DNA from 4 places in the Brevibacillus sp. HB1.4B genome. Region 3 is predicted to be linked to each of the others. Evidence: riboswitches for the same ligand, from Rfam matches in the RefSeq annotation. Region 3 holds a riboswitch; each other region holds the start of a gene.
What was found. Region 3 has a riboswitch for S-adenosylmethionine ahead of HP398_RS17840 (BMP family lipoprotein). Riboswitches for the same ligand answer to the same signal wherever they lie in the genome.

Region 1 (7,657 bases), on a different contig from region 3:
AGGCAGGCGAATACGACGAACGATTCGTCCTGATGGGTTCAACCAACGTTCCATGGGAATTGGAGCCTTCCATGCTCCGAGCAGCTGGTTTTGATCACTGGATTTTTGTCGGACCGCCAGATCGGCAAGCACGGGAGGATATTTTTCGCTTAAAGCTAGAGGGCCGTCCTTCTGAGACGCTCGATTATGAGCAATTAGCAGGATGGACAGAGTTTTATTCGGGGGCAGACATCGAGTATGTAGTGGAGCTCGCAACGGAGCAGGTCTGGCATGATGTTGTAACAAAAGGGGTCGATCGCCCGATTCAAATGAGCGATCTACGGGAGGCCATTGCAGCTACCTATCCAACAACCATTGAGTGGTTGCGGACTTTGAAAGAACATTTGAAACAAGTGGATTACAACGGAATCTATGATGAGGTGTGGGACTACCTGTCTCTTCATAGCAGAATCTAACATCAACGAAAAGACTGTCAGCTCGCTATCAAGCTGAGGTCTTTTTTCTTGGTGCAAATGTTAGAATATTGACTCAATATAGTCTTTTTTGTACGCTGAGTATAGGCACGAACAGTTGCTGGAAGGTGGAGGATACGTGATGAAAATAGTAGATATATCCCGTCCGCTCATGGCAGGTATGCCGACCTGGCCAGGGGACACTCCCTTTCACTATGTCGTAAACTGGCCCAAAGCGGAGAGCGGATCAGTCAATGTCGGTAAAGTAACCATGAGTATTCACACAGGCACCCATGTGGATGCTCCATTCCACTTCGATGACGATGGCCGAAAAATAGCTGAATTGCCTTTGGACTTGTATATTGGAGAGGCAAGAGTGGTAGAGCTTACGGGACGTTCCAGCATTGGCCCAGAAGATTTTGCCCAGGTAGATCTGGAGGGGGTGGAACGCTTGCTGCTCAAAACCTTATCATGGAGCGACCCCAATCAGTTTCCGTCAACCATCTGTCATCTGAGAGCGGACTTACCAGCGTTCCTCGCCCAAAAAGGCATTCGGCTGATTGGAGTAGATGTCCCGTCTGTCGATCCATTGGACAGCAAGGAACTGGCTGCTCATCATGGGCTTCATCAGCATGACATTCATATTTTGGAGGGGCTTCTGCTCGATCATGTCGAACCGGGTGATTATGAACTGATCGCACTGCCGCTGCTTTTGATGGAAGCAGATGGGAGTCCGGTACGTGCAATCTTGCGTCGTTCGTGAGGCTGCATATTGATAAAGCAGTGATTTTCTCGAATAATAATAGGGTAACTACAAAAACCATCATCACGGCGTACGTATGAAGGGAATGAAAAAGTAGATGGAAGCGATGACCTTTGTCCTTTTTGGCGCAACAGGAGATTTAGCAAAACGCAAAATTTTCCCTGCGCTCTTTAACTTATATGTAGATCAAAAGTTGCCTGCTGCCTTTTCGATTATCGGTGTAGGGAGAAGGGCCTGGTCTGGTGACGAATTTCAGGAATCTGTTCGCCAGTCTGTCCATGAGTTTTCCCGTCGAGCTCAGATTGCTTCCCACGAACTAGACACTTTCTTGTCTGCTTGTCGCTATGCGGAAGTAGATGTCATGGAGCCGCGTGCTTATGAAACGTTACATGATCTGGTCCTGCAGAGAGAGCAAGAGCTGCAGATCCCGCAAAACCGGATGTTTTACTTGTCAGTAGCCCCGCAATATTTCGAGGGAATTGCAACCAATGTTAAGGTCAGTGGACTGGGTTCAACGACAGGCTGGAAGCGTCTGATCATTGAAAAACCGTTTGGGCATGATTTGCAATCTGCCGAAGAATTGAATGAAAAGCTGGGGAAAGCATTTTTGGAAGAAGAAATATATCGCATTGACCATTACTTGGGAAAACCGATGGTTCAAAACCTCGAGGCTCTCGAATTTGCGAATCCGGTCTTCCAGGCTCTTTGGAACAACCAGTACATCGCCAACGTGCAAATTACGGCGAATGAAACGGTCGGCGTCGAGGATCGGGCGGGATATTACGAGCCAGCCGGTGCACTGCGCGACATGCTCCAAAATCACATGCTGCAAATGCTCATGATCATCGCCATGCAGCTTCCGAAGCGAATCACTTCCGCCCATATCCGCGAAGAAAAGCGCAAGGTGATGGCGGCCGTGCGCCCGATGAAGAAAGAAGAAGTCCGCACCCACGTGATTCGCGGTCAGTATAGCGCAGGACATATTCAAGGAACACCTGTGGCTGGCTACAGGGACGAGCCTGGTGTCGATCCAGTTTCGATGACAGAAACGTATATTGCCACTCGTGTCTGGATTGATGACCCGTTTTGGCAAGGGGTACCTTTTTATATTCGTACGGGAAAAAGACTGCAAGAGAAATCAACAAGGATCGTCATTGAGTTCAAAAATCCGCACGAAAAGCTATATCAGGAGCAAAATGAAACAACATCGCCAAATTTGTTGATCATTAGCGTGAATCCGAACGAAGGTATTGCCTTGCAGGTAAATAGTAAGAATCCGACAAATAGCGGTAAGATTGAGCCGGTGACGGTAGATTTCAGTGCGGGGACAAAAGACGTGCCAGAAGCGTACGAGCTGCTCTTGTTCGATGCACTCCGAGGAGATTCCACCTACTTTGCGCATTGGGATGAGGTCCGACTGTCGTGGGAGTGGGTGACACCGATTTTGGAAGCCTTCGCTGAGAATTTGGTGCCGCTCTTTACGTACGAAGCTGGCTCATTTGGACCGAAGGCCGCAGAGCAATTGCTGGCTGCGGACGGATTCGTGTGGTGGCTGGATAAGGTCGAAGAACGAGTGCCGGTCACTGCAACGAGATAGACCAAAAGAAAAGGGAGCGGATGAGATGCGATTTGGCGTAATCGGAACGAACTGGATCACCGAGGAATTTATCCAGGCTGGTCAAGAAGTAGAAGGATTTTCTCTTCAGGCTGTTTATTCACGTACCATCGAACGCGCCAAGGAATTCGCTGACAAGTACCATGCACCATTCGCCTATAACAGCCTAGAAGAAATGGCTGCAAGCAAAAATATGGACGCGGTCTATATCGCGAGCCCCAACTCCTGCCACGCGGAACAAGCGATCCAGTGCATGGACGCGGGGCTACACGTATTGTGTGAAAAGCCACTGGCTTCCAATGCAATTGAGGTAGAAGAAATGATCGAGGCAGCGAAAAGAAATGACGTGCTGCTCATGGAGGCTGTCAAATCTACGCTGTTGCCCAATTTTTTTGCGATACAAGACAACCTGCACAAGCTGGGAAAAGTACGACGCTATATTGCTAGCAATTGCCAATATTCTTCGCGCTATGACGCCTATCGCGAAGGGAAGGTTTTACGTGCTTTTGATCCTGCTTTTTCAAACGGAGCCTTGATGGACATCGGAATCTATTGTCTTTATCCGTTACTCATCCTTTTTGGCAGACCAGACGACATCAAGGCAGAAGGAATTGTGCTTGATTCTGGAGTGGACGGGGAAGGCAGCATTCTTTTGAAGTATCGAGAGATGGATGCAATCATTAGCTTTTCGAAAATTACGACCTCCTATCAGCCAGCAGAAATCCAAGGGGAGGACGCCACGATGGTGATCGATCGAATCAACCATCTCAAAGAAGTGGACATTCGTTATAGAGACGGACGAATCGAGCAAGTGACAAGGCCGCAGACCCCGAAGACCATGCATTATGAGATTAGGGAGTTCCTACATTTGGCAAGCATAGGGGCAAGACAATCTACAACGAATTCACATGATGTCTCCAAAACGACCATGCAGGTCATGGATGAAGTAAGAAGACAGATGGGAATCGTTTTTCCTGCGGATCATAAAAAACGGTAAGTAAAGGGGAGGGCATTTGGGATGAAAATGTATGATGTAACAGCCACCGTGTACGAAGGAATGACGGTGTATAAAAACAAGCCGGAAAAGCAGCCGAAAATACGTACCGCTACCAATGGCTATGTAACAGAATCGAGAATCGATATGGATCTTCATTCTGGTACCCATGTAGATGCTCCCCTGCACATGGTGAATGCTGGCGATACATTTGAGAGTATTTCATTGGAGAAGCTAGTGGGCAGTTGCAAGGTTCTCGATCTCACAGCGGTAGAGGACAGGATCACTCGCTCCGACTTGGAGAACTTCGATCTTGAACGTGGAGATTTTGTCCTGTTTAAAACGAAAAACTCTTTTGAAGAGGCGTTCTCTTTTGAATTCATCTTTCTGTCAGAGGAAGGTGCAGAATATGTAAGTGAGCTGGGGGTACGGGGCATTGGAACCGATGCACTTGGAATCGAACGCAGTCAGGAAGGGCACCCCACCCATAAAAAACTGTTTGCAGCGGGCGTCATTGTCGTGGAAGGCTTGCGGCTAGCGGAGGTCCCCCCAGGCAATTATTTTCTGGTAGCTGCACCACTCAAGCTGATCGGCACGGATGCAGCCCCGGCAAGGGTCCTATTGTTTGAAGGATTACATAATGAATAATGGAGACATCATTTGTCTATCCAAAATGAAAGGGAGGGAAATACATGCTCATACGACCAGAGCGCGATGAATACGCCGCTTATTTTGACTATTATATTGGGCTTGTACCGGAGGGGGAGCTGCTAACGATCCTTACGCAACAAGGAGAGAGGCAAGTCGCGCTATTTTCGTCACTTGCGCCTGAGCAAATTGATTATCGGTATGCACCAAGCAAATGGACGGTAAAAGAGGTTTTGGGTCATCTCGTCGATACAGAACGCATCATGAGCTATCGCTTACTGAGAATCGCGAGAGGAGATCAGACACCCCTCATCGGTTTTGATGAGAATGCTTTTGTCGAACACGGGTGTTTTCAGCTACGAGACCTCTCTGATTTATTGGAAGAGTATAAGGCTGTACGTGCTTCGACTATCGCGCAAGTCCGAGGAATCTCTCCAGAAGCGTGGTTGCGTACAGGAATTGCCAACGGAAACAAGCTATCTGCAAGGACGTTGGCTTATGTGATTGCAGGACATGAAGCTCACCACAGTACCATTTTGAGAGAGCGGTATTTAGGGTAGGTCTCGTATGGAAAGGATACAGACAATCGATTATGCATCGCCCCTCGGTGTCTTGGAAATCAGTGGGACAGAAGACGGGGTATGTTCTATCCTATTCACAGATCGGGACGAACCCATTTTGCTTGAACATGAAGACAATTGCCACGAGCCTCTCCTCGTTTGCCGGCAACAGCTGGACGAATATTTTTCCGGCAAGAGACAGTCCTTTTCTGTTCCCCTGTGGATGAAAGGGACAGACTTTCAGAAATCAGTCTGGCACACATTGACCACCATTCCCTATGCGCACAAGATTACGTATACGGAGCTAGCCACGTTGATTGGGAAGGAAAATGCGGTGAGGGCTGTCGGGAATGCCAACGGAAAAAATCGGCTGAACATCATTGTGCCATGCCATAGAATTATAGGAGCAAACGGGAGTCTAACAGGCTATTCGGGTGGCTTGTGGCGAAAGGAATGGCTACTGATCCACGAACAATGTTCGCTAAACAAGGAAGAATAAGGTAAAATTTGAGGAGGGTAGTGAGAAAAGACAATTTCATAGGTGGAAACAGGTTCCTTCGGGCGTAACAATTCGCCACAAGGATAATAGGGAAGCTCGGTGCAAATCCGACACGGTCCCGCCACTGTAAGAGGGGAGTCAGCGTCCAACAAGCCACTGGTCTATCAAAATAGACGGGGAAGGCGACGCTAGACGATGAACCCATAGTCAGGAGACCTGCCTGTTTCGACAACACTGATAGACCTACGGGAGATAGGGAGGTGTTAGAGATGGCTTGCGAAAAACAGCGCGTGGACAAGTGCGTCCCTCTTTTTCTGGCATTTTCTAACGATCGTCACGGTCGAGCGGAAAATGTTCTTTTTATTTTGGGCAGGATAAAAGAAGAGGAGGGCGTGCGATGATTCAACTTTTCATTTGCCAATGGTGCGGATATGTCGAGGAAAAAGAGCTGCCTGAGGAAGGTCAGGAGGGTGTGTTTCATTGCACTTGCTGCAGTATGGAAGAGGTAGAAAGCCTGTTCACTCCCAACTGAAAGCCTTGTCAAATCAGCTTACAATCAGAAAAGAAAGAATTTTGTTGACGCTTGCCTTGGAATTTCTTAGAATAAAGCTCAACAGCATAAATAGTTCTTATCCAGAGAGGTGGAGGGTCTGGCCCTATGAAGCCCGGCAACCGTCGCATATTGCGACAAGGTGCCAATTCCTGCGAGACGTTTCGTCTCGAAAGATAAGAAGCGGGTTACTCCATTAGTAGATGAACCTTCTTCTTAGCGAAGAAGGTTTTTTTTAATTTCATATTTTCTTTATCCAGAGAGGTGGAGGGACTGGCCCGATGAAGCCCGGCAACCGTCACGCATATTTTGTGACAAGGTGCCAATTCCTGCAGGACATATAAGTCCTGGGAGATAAGGAGGGGGAGCATTAGCTACTAACAAGCCTTCTTCTTATCGAAGATGGCTTTTCTTTTTATCTAAAATTCGGGGTATGGGGTGGTCAGGATGAGTGCAGAAGTGGTACGCGTGGGATTATTGGGATTGGGAACAGTGGGTGGAGGCGTAATCAAAACGATCCGTTCGCAACAGGAGAAGCTGGCTTCTCGTCTGGGAAAACGAATTGAGATCGTCAAGGCCTTGGTGCGTGACTCGGAAAAAGAGCGGGCGGTTCATGTCGACCCGGCTTTACTGACAACTGACTTTGAGGAAGTATTGAGAAGCGATGTGGATATCGTGGTGGAGGTCATGGGCGGTGTAGAACCTACCTATGACTACGTCCGTGCTTTGATCGAAAAGGGCTGCCATGTAGTAACTGCCAACAAAGAACTTCTGGCGAAAAAAGGAACAGAGCTAGTCGATTTGGCAAATCAGCATCAAGTACATCTGGCCTATGAAGCGAGTGTGGCAGGGGGCATCCCGATCTTGAGCGTGCTCCGGCAGTTCCTTCGCACGAACGATATCCAAGGTGTTCGCGGTATTCTCAACGGAACAACGAACTTCATTTTGACGAAAATGGAAGCAGAACAGCTCTCTTATCAGGAGGTGCTCAAGCAAGCGCAGGAGTTGGGCTATGCGGAAGCAGACCCTCGTTCGGATGTAGAAGGCTTTGACGCTATGTACAAGTTGTACATCCTGGCACAGCTTGTTTACGGAGAATCGCTGCCGCTAGCAGATGTTGTTCGTAAAGGGATTTCAGATTTATCAGCGGGTCACATTCGGATTGCGAGTGAGCTGGGGTACCGGATCAAGCTCATCGCGCAGGCCTATCAAGCTGAACAAGGAATTCGCCTATCTGTTGAACCAACCATGCTTCCGCTGAGTCATCCGTTGGCGCAAATCCACGACGCGTTTAATGCTGTGCAGCTATCGGGCAACATCGTGGGAGACTTGTTGTTTACAGGAAGAGGGGCAGGAGAGCTCCCTACAGCAAGTGCAGTTGTAGAGGATTTGGCCTATTTATTGACACAGCCATTCACACCTCATCCTACTTGGAAAGAAAAAACGGCTGACAAAGCAGGAGTCACGGTGGATTCGGAGGAACGCGTCCTGTGTTATCTAGAGGGCTCATGTCATACTGCTACGCCAGATCGTGTCTTGCATTTCCTTCAGCAAGCAGGAGTCAACGTGCATAAAC
Region 2 (7,657 bases), on a different contig from region 3:
CTCTTCATATTGTGCGTTCCTCACTTTGCATCATGAAAAATAATTCCGAGGCTGTAGCGCTTTCCTGAGGTAATCGTGCTGACACCGTGGCGCAGCGTGTTTTTATAGAAGCCTCGCGTTCCCTGTACAGGACGATAGGATGTCGGGAAAATCAGTCCAGCGCCTTGGTCCAAGGTTATCACATGTCCCCGGCTCTGCGCGCGCGGCCGTTGCTCCATCAGCAGAAATTCTCCGCCAGTGTAGTCCTTCTCCTTCTGATTCAAGGCAAACACGACTTGAAACGGGAAGAACACCTCGCCGTACATATCCTGATGTAAACAATTGTAGCCACCCGTTTCGTATTTCAAAATCAATGGAGTAGAGCGCAGCTGCCCCTGGTCGTGACATTGCGCCAAAAAATCAGGGAGGGTAGCAGGATAAATAGCTTCACGTCCAAGCATTTCGAGCCACCGATTCGCAGTCTGCGCAAGCATCGGATAAAAGCCTTCGCGAAGCTCCTGCAAAAGTGAGGGAAGGGGAGCCTGATAATAACGATACTCCCCTTCACCGAAACGGTACCGTGCCATCTGGATCGTATTGCGAAAAAGATCATCCTGTCCATACGAAGCGATTAATTCTTCGCACGCATTCGAGCCTATTAAGGAAGGAAAAGCTGCATACCCTTGTTCGTCCAACTTCTGTTGCAGGGAATGCCAGTCAAGTGCAGCGATCCTTTCTGTCAGTGAACTAGCCATGCTTCACACCCCGATTCGACTTTTGCTCCAGATCAAGCAGAGTTGTCTTCATGGGCAGTCCTCCACGATAGCCAGTCAGTGAACCGTTTTTACCGACAACGCGGTGGCAGGGGACTGTAATGAGAACCGGATTGGCACCGATTGCTGCACCGACTGCACGAACAGCAGCAGGCTTTTCAATGATGTTTGCAATGTCGGTGTACGATGCCGTTTGACCGTATGGGATTTGACGGAGTGCTTCCCAGACAGCGAGCTGAAAAGGCGTTCCAGAGAGGTCGCAATTCATGGAAAAATGCTCGCGCGTTCCTTGCATATATTCCATCAGTTCTGTTGCAAAAGGCTTTAGCCATGGGTCGTCTTGCACCAGTGCACTTTGTGGGCGATGCTTTTCAACCCACGCTTCCAATTCAGCAAAAGGCTGGTTGACTGAGCCGACATAACAAAGTCCGGCAGCCGTTGCAGCCAAATAAATAGTCCAATCACCATGCACAAGCATTGACCAACGTACCGTCTGATCCTTCATCGTTTCCATTTCCATACGCCTCCTTTGAGCTGTGTACGCACAGTATACCTCCAGCACCTGTTCTTCGTACGTTTTTGGGAGTGGATGAGCAAGATAACGAAACGATGTCCTCTACATTCCCATTGCTTTTATCCAGCTGCGGGAGTAAGGTAGGAGAAGATAGAGGAGGAAAGATACTCGTATGACTGATCAATTAACACATTTTAATGAACAAAATCGAGCGCGGATGGTGGACGTGTCTGAGAAGGACGTCACAAAACGGGTGGCTGTAGCCGAGAGCCAAATCAGCATGAAACCCGAAACACTCGCCCGAATCCGTGAAGGTCGAATCGAAAAGGGCGATGTACTCGCAGTTGCGCAGGTAGCAGGTGTCATGGCTGCCAAAAAGACGTGGGAAATCATCCCGATGTGTCATCCGCTGCCATTGACTGGCATCGACATACAATTTGCTTTTGTAGATGAAACGACGCTTGCGATTACAGGAACCGTGAAGACGACAGGGAAAACAGGCGTCGAGATGGAGGCGTTGACCGCTGTCAGTGTAACGGCTTTGACGGTGTATGACATGTGCAAAGCCATGGATAAAGAAATGATAATCGGTCCGACCAGTCTGCAATCCAAAACAGGCGGAAAAAGCGGCGATTTCCATCGGGGTGAGAAGTAAGCCATGAGGCAAAAGTGGGAATCCTATCCGAGCAGCATTCGTTTATTGGCGATTGCTGCCGTCATTTTTTCTACCGGAATGGCGTGTATTTGGCCGCTGGTCACGATCTATATTCACAACCATCTCGGAAAGCCGCTGACTGTAGCCGGCTTCTTGTTGCTTTTAAATCAAGGCGCATTCCTGATCGGGAGTATTGTCGGCGGGATGATGTTTGACCGCTGGGGTAAAATGCGCACCATTGTTGTAGGCTCCATCGGTGGAATGATTATTTCGGTCTGTTTAGGTGTTACACAAGATTTTACCGTATATGTCCTACTGTTATTATTGAATGGTCTGTTTTATGGATCCCTTTCTCCCGTTATGAATGCGCTGGCAGTGGTTTTATGGCCGGAGGGAGGCCGTAAAGGAATCAATCTGATTTACGTCGCCCTCAATGTGGGTGTAGCTGCCGGCTCTGCTTTAGGCGGCTTCTTGGCAAGCGTTTCGTTTGCTTGGACGTTTTTCGGAAATGCGATCACACAAGTAATTGTGCTGACGATGTTTATGCTCATTTTGCCGCGTCAGTTAAAACTGGCAGAGCAAAAACGTCAATTGCAGACGACTGCTCCCGAACAAGCAGAGGGAGAACTTATACGAGAACCACAGCAAGAGACCAAGGTTGTATGGGGAGCATTGCTGCTCTTATGCGGAGGATTGCTCATTAGCTGGATTGTCTATGTACAATGGACAACGGTGCTGTCGACCTACATGCAATCCCTGGGCATTTCACTCCGTCAATACAGTCTGTTGTGGACGCTGAACGGCGGTTTGATCCTGTTTGGTCAACCATTGATTGCGTGGGTCATACGACGCTTTGCCCGTACGCTAAAAGCACAAATGCTCTTGGGCGCTTATATTTTTGCCATGTCGATGTTGATTTTGTCTCAATCAACGGTTTATGCAGGCTTTGTTGCAGGCATGTTCATCATGACGCTGGGAGAAATGCTCGTATGGCCAGCGGTGCCGGCAGTAGCGGCACAGTTTACGCCAGAGGGACGAGAAGGCTTCATTCAAGGTCTGATTGCAGGGACTGGATCTGCTGGGAGGATGCTCGGACCACTTCTTGGCGCCTTCATTTTCCAATCGATTCATGCGCAGGGACTATTGTTCGTGATGGCGGGCTTGTGTCTGTTGTCTGTCGCATTCTTTGCCTTCCACACATCTTTTCAAAAAAGAAGGCATCAGGTACCCTTACAGAATCAAGCATCTTGACACGGTTTACGTGCTCAAGTAGTATGATATAGACGAAAAAACAGTATATTCCGTGTGTTTGACTTATTCAGAGAGGTGGAGGGACTGGCCCTATGAAGCCCGGCAGCGGATCTGTTCTATGCGATGGACAGATGCTGTGCCAATTCCAGCAGGATTTTTTCCTGACAGATAAGGACGTGACCAAGCTGATCTCCCCCTTTTTCTGTATGGAAAAAGGGGGTTTTACTGTATTGGGCCCAAGAAAGGAATGGAAGAAAGATGCGCATTCAACCCTCCGACATGATTGATCGACTCCCTACCCAGTTTTTTGCGACCCTGGTGGCAAAAGTAAACAAGGTCATTGCGCAAGGCCATGACGTCATAAACCTAGGGCAGGGCAATCCTGATTTGCCGACACCGCCACACATTATTGAAGAATTACAGGCGCAAGCGGCACAACCACTCCATCACAAATATCCGCCTTTTCAGGGACGCGTGGAACTGAAGCAGGCAGTGGCTCATTGGTATAAGCAAGAATTTGATGTGGACCTCGATCCGGAGGAAGAAGTAGCGATATTGTTCGGCAGCAAAACCGGACTCGTAGAGATTTGCCAAGTCCTTATGAATGCAGGCGATGTTGCACTGGTTCCAGACCCAGGCTATCCGGATTATTGGTCGGGGGTTGCAGTCGTAAATGGACGAATGGTCATGATGCCATTGAAGGCGGAAAATGACTTCTTGCCAGACTACAGCCAGCTCTCCCAAGCTGATTTGGATCGCGCGAAACTGATGTTTCTCAACTATCCGAACAATCCGACAGCAGTTAATGCACCACTCGAGTTTTATGAGGAAACCATTCGTTTTGCTCGAAAACATGAAATCGTTGTTTGCCACGACTTCGCCTACGGGGCGATCAGCTATGACGGGAAAAAGCCAGTCAGCTTCATGCAGGTTCCGGGTGCAAAAGAAGTGGGTGTAGAATTTTATACCTTGTCCAAAACGTACAACATGGCAGGCTGGCGTGTTGGTGCTATGGTAGGAAATCGCGAGCTGGTTCGTCTGATTAACCTCATTCAGGACCATTACTTCGTCAGTCTGTTCGGAGCGGTACAGATGGCGGCAGCCAAAGCGATGACGGAGTCACAGCAGTGCGTTCGCGATCTCGTCGCTGTCTACGAAAGCCGCCGCAATGCCTTGTACTCCAATCTGCATCGGATTGGCTGGCAGGCGCCACCATCTCAAGGGTCGTTTTTTGCTTGGCTTCCTGTTCCAAGCGGCTTCACATCCGTGGAGTTCTCTGACCTGCTTTTGGAAAAAGCGCATGTCGTCGTAGCGCCAGGAAATGGCTTTGGTCCGACAGGTGAGGGTTATGTGCGAGCGGCTTTGTTATCAAATGAAGAGCGTCTCGCAGAAGCGGTTCAGCGAATTGAGCGGTTGGGGTTATTTACGAAAACAAAATAAAGGCGAGGTAATTGGGTCACACTACCATACAAATGGAGTGTGGCTTTTTTATTCTAGAATAAAAATCATTCTCATTATTGACAGATAATGATTTTCATTATACGATGGCATTGTTAATGATAATTAGTCTCATCGAGAGCGGGAGGGTACCATGCGCTATCAGATTAACGGTTACACGGATATGTATACGGTGATCGCCAACGAGCGGAAAATCGGCGGAGCCATTGAAGCAGGCCAAATTCGCCTGCGGACGGGAGAAGTTTACGCCAATGCTGTTCTCACTCGTTTGGAAATGTCAGGTGCGCATTTTTGCTCGATCGGTTTTGTTACGGAAGAAGGCAAAAGACTGATTGTCCATGTGAATGATATCAGTATGATCGCTGATGCTCGTCACGTCAACGTTTGTGAGCTGACGAATGAAGGCATGAGAGTGGAGAAATCCGCAGAGAGACTGAAGCGATTGAAACGTCTCTGTGAACTGAATGAAGGCAGCTGTACGCCGACCTTCCAGGAAGAGGCATTGCTGTTGGCAAACGATATTGGCATGGAAGAAGCGTCCACGCACGTAGACCTCTCTTTCCTCCCACACACAGAGAAACCGCGTGTGTTTCGCATCGCCTAGGAAGATATAGCCCATACATATTGGACCCCTTTTCGTTTGAGACGAAGAGGGGTTTTTTGCATGCAGTGTGTCAAGACTAACGATTGAACAACCGCTCGACATAGTCAAAACCTATCCACTCATAGCTACCAAGGATTGGACTTACGAGAGGGAGAGTGATAAAACAAGGATAAGCAAAATCAAGGGGGAACGGAACATGGAGTACTCATTTTCAAAATCTGTCGAAGCATTATCCTCCTCGGCAGTCCGGGAAATCTTGAAGCTGACCCAAGGCAATCAAGTGCTCTCGCTCGCAGGTGGACTGCCAGCAGAGGATTCTTTTCCAATCGCAGAGATGCGTGAAGCGTTCAACCGCGCATTTGAACAAGGAGCAAAAGCTCTTCAGTACGGATTAACTGATGGATACTTGCCGCTTCGTGAGTGGATTGCATCCCGCATGAAGCAAAAGCATATGAACGTCGGTGTAGATAATATGATCATCACAACGGGCTCTCAGCAAGCAGTAGACTTGTTGTGTCGTGTATATTTAGACGAAGGCGATGTCGTTCTCGTTGAAAACCCTACTTATTTGGCAGCTGTTCAGTTATTTCAATTCCGGGGAATCAAAGCGATCCCTGTAGACGGTGACGCCGATGGGATGGATTTGGACGATCTGGCGAAAAAAATTGCCCAGTACCGCCCCAAAATGGTGTACGTCATTCCTACCTTTGCCAATCCGACAGGAAAGGTATGGAGTCTCGAACGCCGTCTCGGCTTGCTTCGTCAATGTAAGGCACAAAACATTCTCATCCTGGAAGACGATCCATATGGAGAGATCCAATTCGATGGGGAAGCACCGTACCGCTCGATTTTCTCACTGGATGAGCATCCGACTGATTCCTGTGTGGTGTACACCAGTACCTTTTCCAAAATTGTCGCGCCAGGCTTGCGTACCGGATGGGCCATCGGAGATACACGTGTGATTCAAATGATGGTGAAGGCGAAGCAAGCAGTTGATTTGCAGTCAAGCACAATCGACCAGTACGCTCTGTATGAGCTTTTGTCCCGCTTTGATCTGGAGCGCCACATTGAGAAGATTCGCGAGTCTTACAAAGCGCGCATGGAATGGATGCATGAGCTCTTGGTTGCGCAAAACTGGGAGGGCGTACAGTGGGAAAAACCAAGAGGCGGGATGTTCCTCTGGGTGAATCTGCCGGAGCATATCGATGCGGAGAAGCTGCTGGCCCGTTCCGTACAGGAAGGCGTCGCATTCGTACCAGGGAAGCCGTTTTATGCAGCTGAGCCTCAAGTTAATACGATGCGCTTGAATTATACACTCTTGAACCGGGAAGACACGGAGCTTGCGATTTCGAGATTGGGCAAAGCATTCCACGCCTACAGTGAATCTCTCGTGACAAATGTTTAATAGAAGCAAAAAGACAACCATTGCCATTGGAGCTGGTTGTCTTTTTTGATGCATATTTACAGGGAAAGCTCCCTTTGCGCCCGATCCAGCCATTCATTCACAAGCTCCGTAAACAAAAGTGGCTGCTCAATCTGCAAGTTGTGTCCCGCACAATCGAGTGCGGCAAAAGAAGAGCGGGGATAGCCCTCAATAATATCCCAAATATCGCGATAGCCGACAGAATGATCTTGTTTGCCCACAACAAAAAGACTCGGGTGAGGGAAGGGAGCCGTATCCAATGGGAAGGACACGCCGTATGACTGTCTGATTTTACTGAGGAAAGAAGGGTCAGACAGCATGTAGCCGTCGACAATCTCTTTTTTATAGCGGTTCCACGTATAATTGGTAGCTACTACCGCCATCGACTCAAACTCTGCTCGTTCCGTCTCACTCAACTTCTCCCAGAGAGAAGGCTCCTCTATTAAGACGGGTTTATCCGGCAGTGTGCGCTTTGCTTTTTCAGGAATGACGTTCGGGCAGATGAACAGGGCGCCCTTCACTCGATCCCGGCGCTTCTCGATAACTGCTCGTGTAAGATATCCGCCGTATGATTCACCCGCAATGAAAAAGGGTTCACCTGGAATGAGCTGATCGATGAACGCAAGGACAACCTCCAGAATATCGTCCGTGGTGTGGATATGTTCGTAGTTTTCCGTTTGTCCCATTCCAGGCAGGTCTATGTAAAGTCGTCGGTATCCTGAGCGTTTCTCAAAAATTGGTTCCAGACAACCAGTCATGCAGCGGTGATCAAGTGAAAAACCGTGAATCATCACGACAGGAAAACCGCTTCCGATCTCCTCATAATAAAGGTTAACCCCATTGACCTCGCATCTCATATAAATCCCCCCAACGACATTTGTGTCAGATTGTTTCGAAAGTTTGGAACGTACGTTCTTATTATAAGGGATCTGTTACATATTTCAAGGATGAAAAAACACACCCACAACGAGAATCGTCAATGGGTGTGCCAAAGGGCTTC
Region 3 (7,657 bases):
TCACGGTAATGCAAGCAAAGGATAATCCCCCATTGCGAACTGTATAATCCCATGGGAGACATAGTCCCATTTAACGATTTACTGAATATTCTTGCGGTTTGGCTAATTCGATGACCATAATATTGCATGAATATATACCTCCAGGAAAGCTGGTCCGATATATCGTACACTTTATTGCTTAAGTAAATATGTACAATAACATACTAGCAGTTCCGTACATATAAGTAAACGTTTATTCGATGGCGAAATAATGGATTTTCTGACACAAATAGAATCAGGCGAGTGTCATGGAAGAAGACACTCACCTGGCTGAAAAATATGGTGATACATTAATCTGCGGACAAGATACTCAACGGTCCTTTTTCATTGATGAGCGGCTCCAGTTCATAAACCGAAATGGGGAACATGGGGAAACCGACGTAGTAAGGCGTAATTTCGTACAACTGGAAGTAGATGACCAGTGCTTTGTCGGCTAGGTAATAATCTTGATCGGGCTTAATCGAAGTAAAGCCATTGAGTGTGGGGATGTTTCTTTCTTTGATTTGACGCTTGATGTTTTCAGAAATCACCTTGACGTAATCGCTTCCTGGCTTGAATAATTCACGCAGCGTATACAGCTTGCCTGTTTGGATATCTGCGGTGATTGACCCGAGAAAGGTCATGCCGTGAGCCATTTGCGGTGTGTAGGCGTAGTTGCTCAACACGACACTGAAAATGCCGCGTTCGTTTGTCTTGATTTCGTAGCTTCCTTGCATTTCTGTATTTCCCGGTACCTGGACCCGTTGCTGCTCGTGAATTAAGCCTTGAACCGTTTGATAAATCGCCCGGTTGATATCTTTTTCCGCTTGCTGGTTGGCTAGGCCTGCCAATTGCGGGTAGTAAATGGTGGTGTTCGGACGGCTAATTGTCCGTGTCAGCACGGTAGCTGGCAATTGATTGAGTTCCACTTTTCTCCGTTTGCCTCCTGTACGTGTGAGTTGTGTAATAGCCTATTCGAAATTGTTTTTGGCTGTTCTCACTTTTTTCACAAATTTGGCAAAGGTTTGGCTATATAATGGGGAAAGAATCCGATACATAAGTAAAAAGGAAAAGGGGGGCAATTATGATTCAATTGATTCGCAATACCTTGACTGACAAAGAAGGCTTTATGATTTTCATCCTATGGAATCATTTGTGGATGGCGGGACTCATTGCCTACCAAGTGGATGTGAACTTCTGGAAAGTGACGTCCTTGGGATTGCTGGTCACTTTAATTGTTTCGCCGTATTATTTCATTCGCAGAGATAGTCATGTCATTCGTTATCTGGTAGCAATCGGACTTATGTTTTATGCTATTTCCTTCGATCACTTTACCGATTACCAGGAGGTTACCTTCCTCGCCTTTATCGTCATGGGCTTTTTGGCAGCCTATTTGGACTGGAAGCTGGTAGTTACAGCGGGAATTGCCCAAATCATCGTTACGATTGTTGGATTTTATACGGGAACCTACGAGATTTTCGAAGGTGATTTTTCGGAGCTCAATTTGCTTATGCGTATTGTCACGATTCTCATGATGATGGGAGCCGTCACGTATCTATGTCTCGCCGGACAAGCCTCCTTGCGAAAAGCTGATGACGCAAGGCAGGAAGCGGAAGAGAAGGAGCGCCGTCTGGGAGAAATGCTTTTGAACATCCAGCAAATGACGGAACAGCTGGATCGTACAAGCGATCATGTGCATGAGCATGCGGAAGGTACGAAGCGCAATACAGATGAAATGATGGTGGCCTTTAAGGAAGTCGCTACAGGTATGGAATCGCAGGCGAATTCTACGGTGAAAATCGAAGAAGAGGTTCAATCCATCGACCAGGAAATCGAGGCAGTCACAACACAGACCAACGCAATGAAAACGGAATCGCAACAAAACAACCGTCGTCTGATAGAAAGCGTTCAGATGATGAACGAGCTGTCCTCGCAGATGGAGCAAATAGTGCAGGCAGTCAATGTAGCAGCCTCCACGATTCACCAGCTCAATCGGCAGGCGAACCGTGTAGAGGAAATTGTTGGCGCTATTAATCAGATCGCGACACAAACGAATCTCTTGGCGCTGAATGCGGCGATTGAATCGGCGCGTGCAGGCGAACATGGACGGGGATTTGCTGTTGTAGCGGACGAGGTACGCAAGCTGGCAGAACAAAGCGCGACAGCTACGCAGGAAATTACCGACATTCTGAAATCACTCCACCAGGAAAGTGAGAATGCGGTGCAGCATATGAGCAATGGGGAAACGTCTGTTGCAAAAGGCCAAGAACTGGCCGTGAAAACAGTGGCCTCCATCGAAGCAGTGCGTGCCGGGATGATGGCCTTCCTGCAAGCAGCTGATCAAGTAAGCTCCAGCATGGACCGGGTAAAAGTGCGTTCCGGAGAAGTTGCCATCGAGATGTCGACCATTACAGCCGTAACCGAGGAATCGGTAGCCAACTTAGAAGAGCTGTTTGCGACAGCAGAAAACCAGCATCAAAAAGTACGTGAGATTACGGAAGAGCTGGGCGAGCTGAATACGTTGTCTCATCGTCTCCAGCAAACCTTTCACGTGAAATAGGTTGTTTCTCGATGCTGAAAAGACGACTTTTTAAACTTTTATTCACTTTTAGAAGTGTTTGGAATTGAGAAAAAAGAATTGCATTTTCGAACCGTTCTGCTAGAATGAATTCCATTGTAACTAAATATATTCAGCTACCTTATCAAGAGCGGCGGAGGGACTGGCCCGATGATGCCCGGCAACCACTGATCATGTCTATGCATGAACAGAAAGGTGCCAATTCCTGCAAAACCTGTACCATGGTTTTGACAGATGAGGAAGAGAACGGCTACGTACGCAAACTCTTCCTCCGGGAAGAGTTTTTTTTGTTGTATTTGTAAAAGGGGAGGGGTAAATAAACGAACGATAAATTAATTTTATAAGAGAATATTCGTAAATAGTATTGAAAAAATGGGTAAAAAGCCGTACATTACCTAATAGGATAAAGAAAAACGTAAAGTTCGGATAGGGAGAGATACATCATGAAGAAGTTATTGCTGGCTTTAACGACATTCGCAGTATTGGCAACAGGGTGCTCGACTGGCACAAGCGTACCGGCAGATCAGCCAGGAGGACAAGCAGCAGGACAAGAGGGCGCGGACAAAAAGCGAATTGCCTTGATTTTGCCCGAGAAAATTGGTGTGAACCCGTTCTTTCAACAAATGGATGAGGGTGCAAAGAAAGCCGCACAAGAGCTGGGCGCAGAAGTGAAAACGATTGAATCTACGGACCATGGAGCGATTGAAGAGAATCTGCGCGTGGCTGTTGCAGAAAATTATGATTTGATCATCACTTCTTCCTTTACATCAGAGGATGCATTGAAAAAAGTAGCAACCGAAAATCCTGACCGTAATTTTGCGATTATTGATACCGTAGTGGATTTGCCAAACGTTCGCAGTGTTACCTTCCGCGAGCAGGAAGCGGCTTACCTGGTGGGAGCAGCAGCAGGTCTGGCAACGAAAACGAACAAAGTAGGTATGGTTGTCGCTCTCGATATTCCACAGTTGAAAAAATGGACAGTCGGCTTCGAAGAGGGCTTGAAAGCGACGAATCCAAAGGCAGAACTGATGGTCAACTATGTAGGAAGCTTCACTGACCCGGCAAAAGCGAAGGAATTGGCTTTGCTCCAAGCTTCCAAAGGCGCTGACTTCATTAACGGTGCAGCAGCTGTAGGCGACCTCGGCGTTTTCGAAGCGGCGAAGGAAAAAGGCTTCTTCACAGCAGGTCAGGACGTTGACCGTACGACGATCGATCCAGAGCATATCGTTCTGTCCCAATTGAAAGGGACCGACGCGGCAGCTTATGAAACCGTGAAGAACTTTGTAGAAGGAACGTTCAAACCAGGTGTTGTTGCGTACGGCTTGAAAGAAAAAGGTGTTGGCGTAACCTATGTCACGCACGAAAGCAAAACGCCTCTGAACGCTTTTATTGGACAAGAAGTCGTGGATAAAGTGAAAGCGATCAACGATGAGATAGTAGCAGGCACCCGCCAAGTACCAGACAAGTTCTAATAAGGTAGTTCGGTGCTGAAAAGCCAACTTTTTGAACGTTTATTTAAAGCTTGTGCACAGTGATGGATGTGACCGACTACGGCTGTGTAGTCGGTCTTCCATTTTCATAAAAGGACGTACAGAAATGAGGGAGTGGGAATGACCGATCGCTTGGAAATGAGGGCCATGACCAAGAAGTACGGAGATTTTACCGCCAACGACAAGGTGTCGTTCTCACTGGCAGCAGGAGAAGTCCACGCGATTGTCGGGGAAAATGGAGCGGGCAAAACGACACTGATGCGGATGCTGTACGGGATGGAGCAGCCCACGTCGGGAGAGATCGTGTTAAACGGAAAGCCAGTTGTTTTTCGCGGACCAGAGGACGCGATTCGAAATGGAATCGGGATGGTTCACCAGCACTTTATGCTCTTCGGAGAATTTAGTGTGACTGAAAATATCGTGATCGGCTACGAGCCGAAACAAGCGGGTTTTTTCAAAAGAAATGACGCGGAGGACAAGGTGCGTGCGCTTAGTGAGCAGTATCGCATTCCGATTCATCCGCAGACCAAGGTAGCGAATTGCTCGATTGGGGAACAGCAACGGGTCGAAATTCTTAAGGTCCTGTATCAAGGAGCGGATATTATCGTGCTGGACGAGCCTACCGCTGTACTTACTCCGCTGGAGGTACGCGACCTGCTGCAAACGATTCGAAACCTGGCAGAGAGTGGCAAGAGCGTCATTTTGATTACACATAAGTTGCAGGAAGTCATGGAGGTAGCCGATCGTATTACGGTACTGCGCGGAGGCAAAGTGACGGGAACGGTTTCGCGGAATGAGACAAATGCGGATGATTTGGCAAGATTGATGGTTGGACGTGAATTACAGGAGCTAGCTGAGCGAGTTCCTCTGGATAAAGGCCCCTTGTTGCAGGTGGAGAATCTCACGGTTCGAGAAAAGCAGACATTGCTCGATCAAGTCAGCTTTACCGTGCATCACGGCGAAATCGTAGGAATTGCAGGTGTTTCCGGGAATGGTCAATCCGAGCTGCTGCAAGCGATCAGTGGTTTGCGTGCGGCACAGGAGGGTACGGTGCGGTTAGGCGGCAAAGATGTGACGAATAAATCAGTAGTCACCATTCGGGATGCCGGTTTGGCTCATATTCCGGAGGATCGTTACCTGTGGGGAACGGCCAAACTCTCAAGCGTCGAGGAAAATGCGTTGATGGGCTATCAGCGAAAGCCTGCTTACAACCGCCGAGGCGTCGTTTTGCGGGAGAAATTCCGCCAAGTCGTAAAAGGCTGGGTTGAGCAGTTTGCCATCAAAACTGGCTCTCGACAATTGCAGGAGCTGGCAGGGAATCTGTCAGGTGGAAATTTGCAAAAGCTGATCGTAGCAAGGGAGCTGGGACATGAAACCCCGTTTTTGATTGCGGCTGAGCCTACGCGAGGGGTGGATATCGGTGCCATGGAGTACATCCATCAGGCGCTGATTGAAAAGCGCAATCAGGGAGACGGGATCTTGCTCGTCTCCTCCGAGTTGTCCGAAATTCTCGCCTTGTCTGACAGGGTTTTGGTCATGTATAAAGGGCGAATCGCTGGAGAGCTTTCACGCCTGGAGGCAACCGAAGAAAAAATCAGCGTGATCATGGCGGGGGGAAGCATTCATGGCAGCAATCAAAGAGCTATCTAAGTCATTGGTTCAGCCGTTCTTGGCTGTCGTCATCGGTTTGTTGACCGGGGCGCTGGTCATTGCTGCAGTTGGCGAATCGATCTTGGGCACCTACCAGGAAATGTGGAAAGGGGCCTTTGGCAGTTTTTATTTCTTTACGTCTACATTAGCGAGAGCCACGCCTATCATGCTGATTGCCTTGGGTCTTTCCCTCGCATTTCGGGCAGGGGTATTCAATCTAGGGGCGGAAGGGCAAATGGTGCTGGGTGCCGTCAGTGCTGCGTTAGTCGCGATCTACTTGCCAGCACCGGGAATGATCAAAATTGTGGCGGGTATTTTCGCAGGGATGGCAGTCGGTGGGTTCTGGGCGTTGTTGCCAGGCTTTATGGAAGCCCGCTTTCGTATTCCGTTGCTCATCTCTACGTTGCTTTTCAACTATATCGCGGTATTGTTTGCGAGCTATCTCGTGACAGAGCCATTCCGGGATCGCTCGGGTTCTGCGGCACTGGCACAGACCGTCATGCTGGAGAAAAGCGCTTGGCTTCCGAAGCTGTTTGCAGGGATGAGCGTGCATGCAGGGTTTTTGTTTGCGATCGTTGCAGCGCTACTGTTGTTCTGGGTACTTCGTTTTACGCCTTTTGGCTATGAAGTGAAGATGCTGGGTCAAAACTCGCTGTTTGCTCAATACGGAGGAATTAATCGCATTCGGGTGATGCTGACCGGGATGTTTGCCAGTGGTGGACTGGCTGGCTTGGCGGGAACCGTAGAGGTAATGGGGGCGCACTATCGTTTTGTTGACGGTGCCCTGACCGTACCAGGATTCGCCTGGACGGGGCTGATGGCCGCTCTGCTTGCGAACTCGCATCCCCTTGGCATCATTGTGACTTCGATCCTGCTTGCTGCTTTTCAGACAGGAGCCATGGGTGTAGAGCGCAATACGGATGTGCCGCTGGAGCTGGCAAGTGTTATACAAGCCGTATTGATATTGTTCATCTCCGCCAAGTTCAGCTACGACTGGTGGAAAAAGCGGAAGGCAAAAGGAGGGGAATCGCATGGAGCTCTTTGATTGGTCCCTCCTCAGTTCTACCATTCGGATGGTCACGCCGATCCTGTTGGCAGCTTTGGGTGGAGCGCTCTGCGCACGTGTCGGAATTTTTAATGTTGGCTTGGAGGGATTGGTACTGGTCGGTGCCTTTTCCGCGATCGTCGGCAATCATTTTACCGGGAATCTCTTTCTGGCCGTTTTGATTGCAGCGCTGGTCAGCATTGTCTTTTCTCTCTTATTCGCGTACATGACGATCAAGCTTAGGGCGAATGAAATCGTCGTCGGTGTGGCGATTAACTTTCTCGCGCTGGGGTTGACGACATTTGCACTGCGGGCGATCTTCGGTGTCAAAGGGGCGTTTTACGATAAGGATATGGTTGGCTTGCCAACCGTCGAGATTCCTTTTATTCACGATATTCCAGTCATCGGAGGCATTGTCTCTGGTCATTCGCCGCTCGTGTATTTTGCGTTTTTGGCTGCCATTCTGTTGTATGTGTTCTTTTATCGGACGGTTACGGGCTTCCGCGTCCTCGCAGTTGGTCTGAATCCCGTTGCGGCACGCAGTCTCGGTCTGAAAGTGACGGGACTTCAGATGCTGGCGATTGTGATGAGTGGCGCATTGTGTGGGATTGCAGGGGCACAGCTTTCACTGGGGCAAGTCACGATGTTTACAGAAGGAATGACGGCTGGCCGGGGCTTTATCGCATTGGTAGCAATGATGATGGGGCAGTCGCATCCACTCGGTATTTTGGCTTCGAGCTTTTTGTTCGGGTTGATGGATGCCCTTAGTATTCGGTTGCAGGGCTTTTCGCTTCCGACCCAGTTCACTGCCATGCTGCCATACGTGCTGACGATTGTGGCGATGTTCTTCTTGAAAAACAAGAGTCAGATCGGCAG
Region 4 (7,657 bases), on a different contig from region 3:
CATGGTTCCCCAGCTGGCGGTTGGTGCCTGCACTCCCAGCCCAAGAAAGCTGAGAAACGATTCGGCGAAAATCGCATGTGGTATCGTAAAGGTCAAGTTCACGATGATGACGCCGATCGTATTCGGCAACAGATGTTTCATGATGATTTTGGCATGAGAGGTACCCAGCTTTTCTGCAGCCAGCACAAACTCCTGACGCTTGATCTGCATGATCTGTCCTCTGACCAGACGGGCCATGCCGACCCAGCCGGTTAGTGAAAGGGCAATAATGATCGTTGCGAGTCCAGGCTCCAGAACCACCATCAGCAGGATTACCACCAGGAGATACGGAATGCTGTACAGAATTTCAGCCAATCGCATCAGGATGTTGTCCACACGGTCGCCCAGCTTGTTCCTCCCTGCCATGTAACCGGATATCCCGCCGATGCAAACACCGATCACTAGGTCGATGGCAGCTGCCGCCACACCAATAAATAAAGAGATTTGACCGCCTACCCAGGTACGTGCCCACATGTCCCGACCCAAGTCATCCGTTCCAAACCAGTGCTCGCCCGACAGTGGCAGATTTCCCTTCGTCAATGACTGTTCATGCGAGCTGTGGGGAACGAGCATCGGCCCGATGATGGAGAGGGTCACCACTGCCAAGAGAAGGAAGAACCCGAGCATTGCCAGCTTGTTGCGGAATACTCGCTGCAATACCTCCTGCCAATACCCAAGACTGGGACGTTCCCGAATTTCCTCAGATAGCCGGATTCGGTCTACTGGTCGAAACAGCGAATCCAGTTGTGTTGCCTGATTGGCCATAACGCTACTTCCCTCCACTCGTCAATCTGATGCGCGGGTCAATCACCCGATACAGCAGGTCGATGATGTACAAAGTAAAAATGAGGACAAAGCTGTAAAATACTGTGGTGCCCAAAATAACAGGGTAATCACGGTTAAAAATACTTTCCACGAAGTATTTGCCGAGCCCGGGAATGGCAAAAATCTTTTCCACCACAAAGGTTCCGGTCATCAGGTTGGCAAACAGCGGACCGATAAAGGTAAGAACCGGCAATATGGCATTGCGCATCCCGTGTCTAACGACAATAGAAAAGGTGCCAAGCCCTTTCGCCTCCGCTGTGCTTATGTATTCCTGTTGCCAAACCTCAAGCATGCTGGCTCGTACGAAACGAGCGATAATGGCGAGCGGACCGATAGCGAGCGCAAGCGTTGGAAGAATCGAGTGTTCCCAGCTCCCCCACGCAGCAACGGGAAACAGCTCCCATTTGACCGCCAAGTACTTGATCAACAGTGGCGCCAGAATAAAACTGGGGACGGAGATCCCGATGATGGCTGCAAACATAGACAAGAAATCCAGCGTTCGATTGTGATAGAGTGCCGCTACGATTCCCAGTGTGATTCCACCTGCTAGCGCGACAATAAACGACTGGAGTCCCAGAATAGCCGATGCGGGAAATCCTTCTGCAATCAGCGTGTTCACATCCCTCGTCTTGGACTGGATAGAGGGCCCCAAGTCAAATTGCAGCAATCCTTTCAGATAGAGCAGGTACTGTACCGTGATTGGCTGATCCAGGTTGTACTCCGCCCGCATGTTCTTTACCACTTCTTCTGGAAGCATTTTGGCGTCAGACGCGAACGGGTCACCCGGAATCAGGTGCATGGTCACAAACGTTACCGTGACAATGATCCACAGCGTAACGATCATGAGAAGGCCACGCTTGACCGCATAATGAAGCACGTTGTTTCCTCCTTCACATAACACACAGTAAAAAGATATGAATACTAAGGATTGTAAATATAGAAAACCCCTCTCCGAAAAGAAGAGGGGCGATTGCACGGTTCCCACCTTCTCATCTCGCAGAATAACTCCGCAGGAATTAGCACCGTAAGGTCAATAAGACCAAGGTTGCCGGGTTTCATCGGGCCAGCCCCTCCACCACTCTCGATAAGAATGTTCTATGAAATTTAATTTCATCGTAAAATTCTTTTTTATCTTATCATTTTACTCGGATATGTCAATGCTGTTCAATGACAATTGATTTTTCTTTATAATTTATGGAAAAAGTAAATCTTCACACACGTGTGGATATAAGGATGTCAGCCCAAATCTTAATTGTGGTAGCTAGGATCAACAAGGCAAGAATGGTCTGGAGAATCCGGGTGCCCAAACGTTTGCTGACCTTCGTACCGAGTGGCGCTGCCAGGATGCTGGCGATTACCATGATCACGGATGGCCACAGCAATATGTCCCCCGCCATCCATTTCCCTATCGTCGAACCGATGGAAGAAAGAAAAGTGATGGCAAGAGATGAAGCAATCGTAACTCTTGTCGGAATCTTGAGGATGGTCAACATGATGGGAACCAAAATAAAAGCGCCAGCTGCCCCGACAATTCCGGAGGCGCCTCCGACAATCAAAGCGGATAATACGGCTGTTGGTTTATGAAAGATAACCTCGGTCTGTTCACGTCCGTCCATCCGCTTTTTTGGCAGAAACATCAAGATTACAGCAATGGTGGCCAAGATGGCGTAAACGATATTGATAGCATCTGCCGAAAGAAATTTTCCTCCATACCCTCCAAGCAAGCTCCCAACAATAATGGCACTTCCCATATACGCAACGAGCTGGTAATGAATAAGCTTATCTTTGCGCAGAGTCCAAACAGCAGCTAGGGTGGCAAAAAATACTTGGACTGCACTTATTCCGGATACTTCGTGAGCTGTGTAAGCAACGAATCCAAGGGCGGGCGGAATGTACAGAAGCATCGGATACTTGATGATGGAGCCCCCGATTCCGACGAGACCAGAGATAAATGATCCCGCGAAACCGATAACAAACAGTGTGATCACAAGGTCGATAGTCATACGCTCACCCTTTGCAATACCTCGCTTCGTTTTATCCTCGTTCTACGATTGCCAAGCCGTCTATTTGCCATTTCAAGATTCCGCCGCTCAAATTCATGACATCCTTGAATCCGTTTGCTTTTAGAATGCTTGCGCCAATAGCGGATCGGGCACCGGAACGGCACTGTACGAGAAGCGGCTTATCGAGAGGAATCTCATCCAGCCGCTTGGCGAGCGTACCGAGCATGATGTGCTGTGCATCCGGAATATGTCCTTCCTTCCACTCAGCCAGATTCCGTACATCCACTACGTGTACTTCTCCCTTTTCCACCCGTTCTGCAATCTCCAACGGTGTTACCTCTTCGATTGTCTCGAGTGAAGACATTTCCCTTTCCATTAACTTGCCACTGTCGATAAAGCCTGTGACATAATCAATCCCTACGGAATGCAAGGCTTGCAAAATCCCGTCCAGATCATCTGGGGTGGCCATGAAGTGAACCGGGCGATCGTAATCGACAATCCAGCCCGCCCAGTTGGCAAATGACTTGTTAAAAGGAATGTGAAGTGTTCCCGCCAGATGCCCCTTCGCAAATTTCTGAAAAGGACGCGTATCAATAATCTGTCCGTTTTCCAGCGATTCCTTTACCTGTTCAAACGAGTTGAACTCTTGAACAACAGGGAGTTCCTTAAGCAAGGCAGGGCCTTCCTTATTCACGCGTTTCATCACTGCAAAATACGTTGGTGGCTCTGGTTGTCCATCCAGGAGTACCTTGACGAATTCCTCTTCACTGGCGTGTGACAGCGCCCAGTTGAACAGCTTTTCATAACCAACGGTAGAAGACGGCACGGCCCCCAGTGCTTTGCCGCAAGCACTTCCTGCGCCATGAGCTGGCCATACCTGCATATAATCCGGCAGTTGCTTGAATTTTTGGAGGGACTGGAACATGGCTCTTGCACCTGACTCGGACGTACCCTCCATTCCCGCCGCTTTTTCGAGCAAGTCCGGTCTTCCGATATCGCCGACAAAGACGAAATCTCCCGTGAAGATTCCGATTGGGCGATCTGCATTCCCTCCGAGGTCTGTCAAAAGGAAGGAGATACTTTCAGGTGTATGACCAGGGGTATGCATGACTTCAAATAGCAAGTTCCCGATAAAAAAGCGATCTCCATCTTGTACAAGCTGATGGTTCAAACCATCCAAGTATTGATACTTCCAATCTTCATCACCCTCATTGGATAAAAACAGCTTCGCCTGATAAGCTGCGCCCAGTTCCCTGGCACCAGAAACAAAATCAGCGTGAATGTGGGTTTCCGTGGCGGCTACAATGGAAACCCCCTCTGCTTTGGCGACTTGAAAATAAGGAGCCAGATTGCGGGCGGGATCGATCACAATCGCCTCTCCAGTTTTTTGGCAGCCGATCAGATAAGATGCATGGGCCAGTTTTTCATCATAAAAGTAACGTAACAACATCGTGCATTCCTCCTTTTACACCTCTATTATTTGTTTGATTTTTCCGCGAGTACTTCGAGCAGCGATTGGGTAAAGCGAAGTGTCTTTTGGACGGTCGGATCCTTCATGAGCTTGTAAAGCGTGAACACGGAAACGGGTTCGCTATTATGTTCGGCTCTTCCTTTTGCTTCTTGGAAGACAGCCATTCCATGCTCCACTTTCGCGGACACAGGAGCCATGTACGTTTTCATACCGTTGAGCAAATATTGCTGCGATTGCTTATCCTTTCCGAGACTTTCCAAAAAATCAGCAGCTTGTTCGAGAACGCTGACATACTTAACGAGCTTTGGCATCTTATCAAGCAATGTAAACAGGGCGTCTATCGATTCTTTTTCCACAAAGAAATTGGACAGTTGACCATCTACTCGCTCGAACAAATACCGTAGTGATTCCTGATCGCGCAAGATCGATGTGGCTACTTCAAGTCCCTCTTCGGCTGCCAGGATCGTATCTTTTATCTTCGGGAGCTTTCGGATCAATATAGTGATCGATTCCTGAACTTCTGGATCAGATAAATCCTCTAAAAACATGTCAGAGCTTCTCTGTTCCTTCCTGTCATTCAAAATGTTGCTCTCCCCCTCTCTTTCAAAGACTACCTTACATCAAGCCTTTTAGCATGCCATTCCAATAAAGGATGGGAAGCAGCTCGCTTTTCATCAGGTACATACTGAATCTCTCTTTAGATTGGTCAAAAGGAAAGGTTTCACACGGCATTAGGTTGTAATCAAACTCAGCCAGCACCAGTTTGTTGTACCCCGTTACGAGTGGGCAGGATGTATAACCGTCATACTTGGCAGTCAATGGATTACCATTGATCAGTGCGAGCAGGTTTTTCTCGACGACTGGCGCCTGTTTGCGAATAGCAGCTCCGGTTTTAGACGTGGGCAGATTCGCGCAATCGCCTATGCCGAAAATAGTAGGGAATCTTTTGTGCGCAAGCGTAAATGGATCGACATCGACCCAGCCTCCTGCGTCAGCCAATGCGCTGTTTGCAATGAAATCAGGTGCTTTCATGGGAGGGGTCACATGAAGCATGTCATACTTCCATACGTGCTGCTCTTTGGTGTCCAGATTCTCGAATACGGCTTCTTTGGTATCCGCCCGCACTTCCATTAGGTTATGCTTGTATCTGGTTTCGATGTTCTTGCGACGAATGACGTCATTGAGGGTATTTGCATACGTGGGAACGTCAAAAATGCTTCCCTTCGCCGATGCAAAAATGATCTCTGACTGGTTGCGAACATGTAACTTGCGAAAGTAATCATCGGCCAGATACATGATTTTCTGAGGGGCTCCGCCGCACTTTACGGGTGAGTTCGGGTGCGTAAAAATGGCAGTGCCGCCTTTAAAACTCCGGATAGCTTCCCATGTACTTTCTACTGTTTGGTAAGCGTAGTTGCTGCAAACACCATTCTTGCCTACGGAATCTTTCAGGCCCTTTACCCCCTCCCACTCTATTTGCAGACCAGCAGCTACAACGAGATAGTCATAGGAGAGGATGGTTCCTTGTTTCGTATGAAGTGTGTGTTGTTCCGGTTGAAACATGGTGACCGCATCGCAAATCCAGTCGACGCCTGCGGGAATCAGAGAGGAAAGTTCACGCTCGGATTCCTCCTTTTTCGCAGCACCCCCTCCGACTAATGTCCACAATGGCTGATAATAATGCTTGGACGCGGGGTCGATGATGGCGACTTGTCCCTTGAGCTTTTTGGAAGCCCGGACAATACGAGCAGCAACAGAGATACCGGCTGAGCCTGCTCCCACGATGACAACCGCATAATGAACTTGTTTTGCCATAGTTCCTCCTTCGACGACGATATCGTTTTCAATCGTACGATGATGGTTCATGAGGTGAAGTCTCTCTATTCAGTTTATTCCTCTGTCATTTTTTCCATATAGGGGAAGTCCCCTACTTTTTGATCTATGCGATCAAAATGCCAGATCGAGATATCTATTTTTTATGGCGTATTGGATCAATTGATGCTTGGAATCCAGTCCTAGTTTCTGCATGATATTCGTTTTGTGGTTCTCCACGGTTTTGACACTGATTAACAGCTTGTCTGCCATTTCCTTATTGGTATAGCCAAGCACAATGAGTCTGACAAGCTCCTTTTCACGTAGCGTTAAAACAGAAGGCATCGTCTTAGCATCCGATTTCAGCCATAGATGGATGATCTCTTGCGATACGGAAGTCTTGTAAAAGCGCTTTCCTTTGTAGACCTCCACAATGGCTTGAAACAGCAGCTCACCATGGCTGTTTTTTAAAATGTACCCATGGGCTCCGACGGTAATAGCCTTCTGGACAAAAATCTCCTCGTCATGCATGGTCAATATGACGATTTTCACGAAAGGATTCGACTTGCGAATCTCATTGCTTGCTGAAAACCCATCCAGCCCATTCGGCAATGACAAATCCATCAGCACCACATCGGGTTCCAACTGATTGGCTTTAAGGATGGCATCGTTCCCTGTATGACTCTCTCCGACAATTTTAATTTGAGAGTAACTTTCGAGAAGCACACGCAATCCCTTCCGAATCATCGTGTGATCATCAACCAAAAGCACTCGTATCACTCTGCTCTCCCTCCTTACCCACTACCGTTACCTTGATCGATGTACCTTCGTGGAGCACGGAGTGAATCTGAAGAGTCCCCTCCATGTGATCCACTCGTTCTTCCATATGTTTCAGACCCAGACCAACCTGCACCTGATCGCGAACAAATCCGATTCCGTTGTCCTGAATTAGTAAAGTCAGTTGGTCGTCTTCCTTGTACAAGATGACTTCAATGAGTGTCGCCTTCGCGTATTTCAGTGCATTATGTAAGGCTTCTTGGATCACACGGTACAAATTGATTTCCAAGATTGGCTGAAAATGATCGCTAACCTTGCTGTAGGAAAAGGTAATGGAAACATCCTGATGTGTTTTGTTCAAGCTAGAAACAAGATGCCGTACTGTAGGAATCAGCCCCAATTGATCGAGACTATGCGGACGCAGCTGTAGAGAATAGAGCTTGACGTCTTGTATCGCTTTTTCCAGCTCATTCACGATCTCTTGCATGAATTCCCGGAAATGCCCTTCCTTGTTGAGGCGCGCTTGAATCGCCTGAATGCCTACCGAAACGGAATACAAGGATTGTCCTACGCCGTCGTGCAGCTCCTGGGCCAAACGCTTATGTTCGTTTTCCTGGGCTTCTAGCGTTTTTTGCAGCACCTGCTTGGAGATTCTGACCTCCTCTTCTTTTTTCTTGACCGTCATATCTTTCAAGACTAAAAGGACATCCTGCATGTTATGTTCACCATT

Region 1: linked by a shared signal. The riboswitch ahead of HP398_RS06220 (homoserine dehydrogenase) and the one ahead of HP398_RS17840 (BMP family lipoprotein) in region 3 are both predicted to bind S-adenosylmethionine.
Region 2: linked by a shared signal. The riboswitch ahead of HP398_RS22540 (pyridoxal phosphate-dependent aminotransferase) and the one ahead of HP398_RS17840 (BMP family lipoprotein) in region 3 are both predicted to bind S-adenosylmethionine.
Region 4: linked by a shared signal. The riboswitch ahead of HP398_RS03350 (ABC transporter permease) and the one ahead of HP398_RS17840 (BMP family lipoprotein) in region 3 are both predicted to bind S-adenosylmethionine.

The regions. Positions count from the first base shown of each region.
Region 1 is NZ_JABSUT010000002.1:363,526-371,182, reverse strand. Features, by position in the region: gene HP398_RS06255 (ATP-binding protein) at 1-455, shown strand, start outside; gene kynB (arylformamidase) at 595-1,215, shown strand; gene zwf (glucose-6-phosphate dehydrogenase) at 1,313-2,812, shown strand; gene HP398_RS06240 (Gfo/Idh/MocA family protein) at 2,838-3,827, shown strand; gene HP398_RS06235 (cyclase family protein) at 3,849-4,472, shown strand; gene HP398_RS06230 (DinB family protein) at 4,517-5,032, shown strand; gene HP398_RS06225 (methylated-DNA--[protein]-cysteine S-methyltransferase) at 5,040-5,531, shown strand; cobalamin riboswitch at 5,565-5,769, shown strand; gene HP398_RS31145 (hypothetical protein) at 5,929-6,063, shown strand; SAM riboswitch class I at 6,158-6,264, shown strand; SAM riboswitch class I at 6,331-6,442, shown strand; gene HP398_RS06220 (homoserine dehydrogenase) at 6,529-7,657, shown strand, end outside.
Region 2 is NZ_JABSUT010000010.1:67,613-75,269, reverse strand. Features, by position in the region: gene HP398_RS22565 (SPL family radical SAM protein) at 1-8, opposite strand, end outside; gene HP398_RS22560 (2OG-Fe(II) oxygenase) at 21-734, opposite strand; gene HP398_RS22555 (methylated-DNA--[protein]-cysteine S-methyltransferase) at 727-1,266, opposite strand; gene moaC (cyclic pyranopterin monophosphate synthase MoaC) at 1,439-1,921, shown strand; gene HP398_RS22545 (MFS transporter) at 1,925-3,172, shown strand; SAM riboswitch class I at 3,233-3,347, shown strand; gene HP398_RS22540 (pyridoxal phosphate-dependent aminotransferase) at 3,431-4,612, shown strand; gene HP398_RS22535 (hypothetical protein) at 4,764-5,234, shown strand; gene HP398_RS22530 (aminotransferase-like domain-containing protein) at 5,431-6,639, shown strand; gene HP398_RS22525 (alpha/beta fold hydrolase) at 6,696-7,514, opposite strand.
Region 3 is NZ_JABSUT010000007.1:57,261-64,917, forward strand. Features, by position in the region: gene HP398_RS17825 (MarR family winged helix-turn-helix transcriptional regulator) at 1-128, opposite strand, end outside; gene HP398_RS17830 (DUF3298 and DUF4163 domain-containing protein) at 330-947, opposite strand; gene HP398_RS17835 (methyl-accepting chemotaxis protein) at 1,103-2,578, shown strand; SAM riboswitch class I at 2,715-2,837, shown strand; gene HP398_RS17840 (BMP family lipoprotein) at 3,040-4,068, shown strand; gene HP398_RS17845 (ABC transporter ATP-binding protein) at 4,207-5,736, shown strand; gene HP398_RS17850 (ABC transporter permease) at 5,711-6,781, shown strand; gene HP398_RS17855 (ABC transporter permease) at 6,768-7,657, shown strand, end outside.
Region 4 is NZ_JABSUT010000001.1:712,833-720,489, reverse strand. Features, by position in the region: gene HP398_RS03355 (ABC transporter permease) at 1-804, opposite strand, end outside; gene HP398_RS03350 (ABC transporter permease) at 809-1,741, opposite strand; SAM riboswitch class I at 1,851-1,955, opposite strand; gene HP398_RS03345 (sulfite exporter TauE/SafE family protein) at 2,076-2,867, opposite strand; gene HP398_RS03340 (MBL fold metallo-hydrolase) at 2,899-4,317, opposite strand; gene HP398_RS03335 (DUF1641 domain-containing protein) at 4,344-4,919, opposite strand; gene HP398_RS03330 (FAD/NAD(P)-binding oxidoreductase) at 4,954-6,153, opposite strand; gene HP398_RS03325 (response regulator) at 6,286-6,930, opposite strand; gene HP398_RS03320 (PAS domain-containing sensor histidine kinase) at 6,908-7,657, opposite strand, start outside.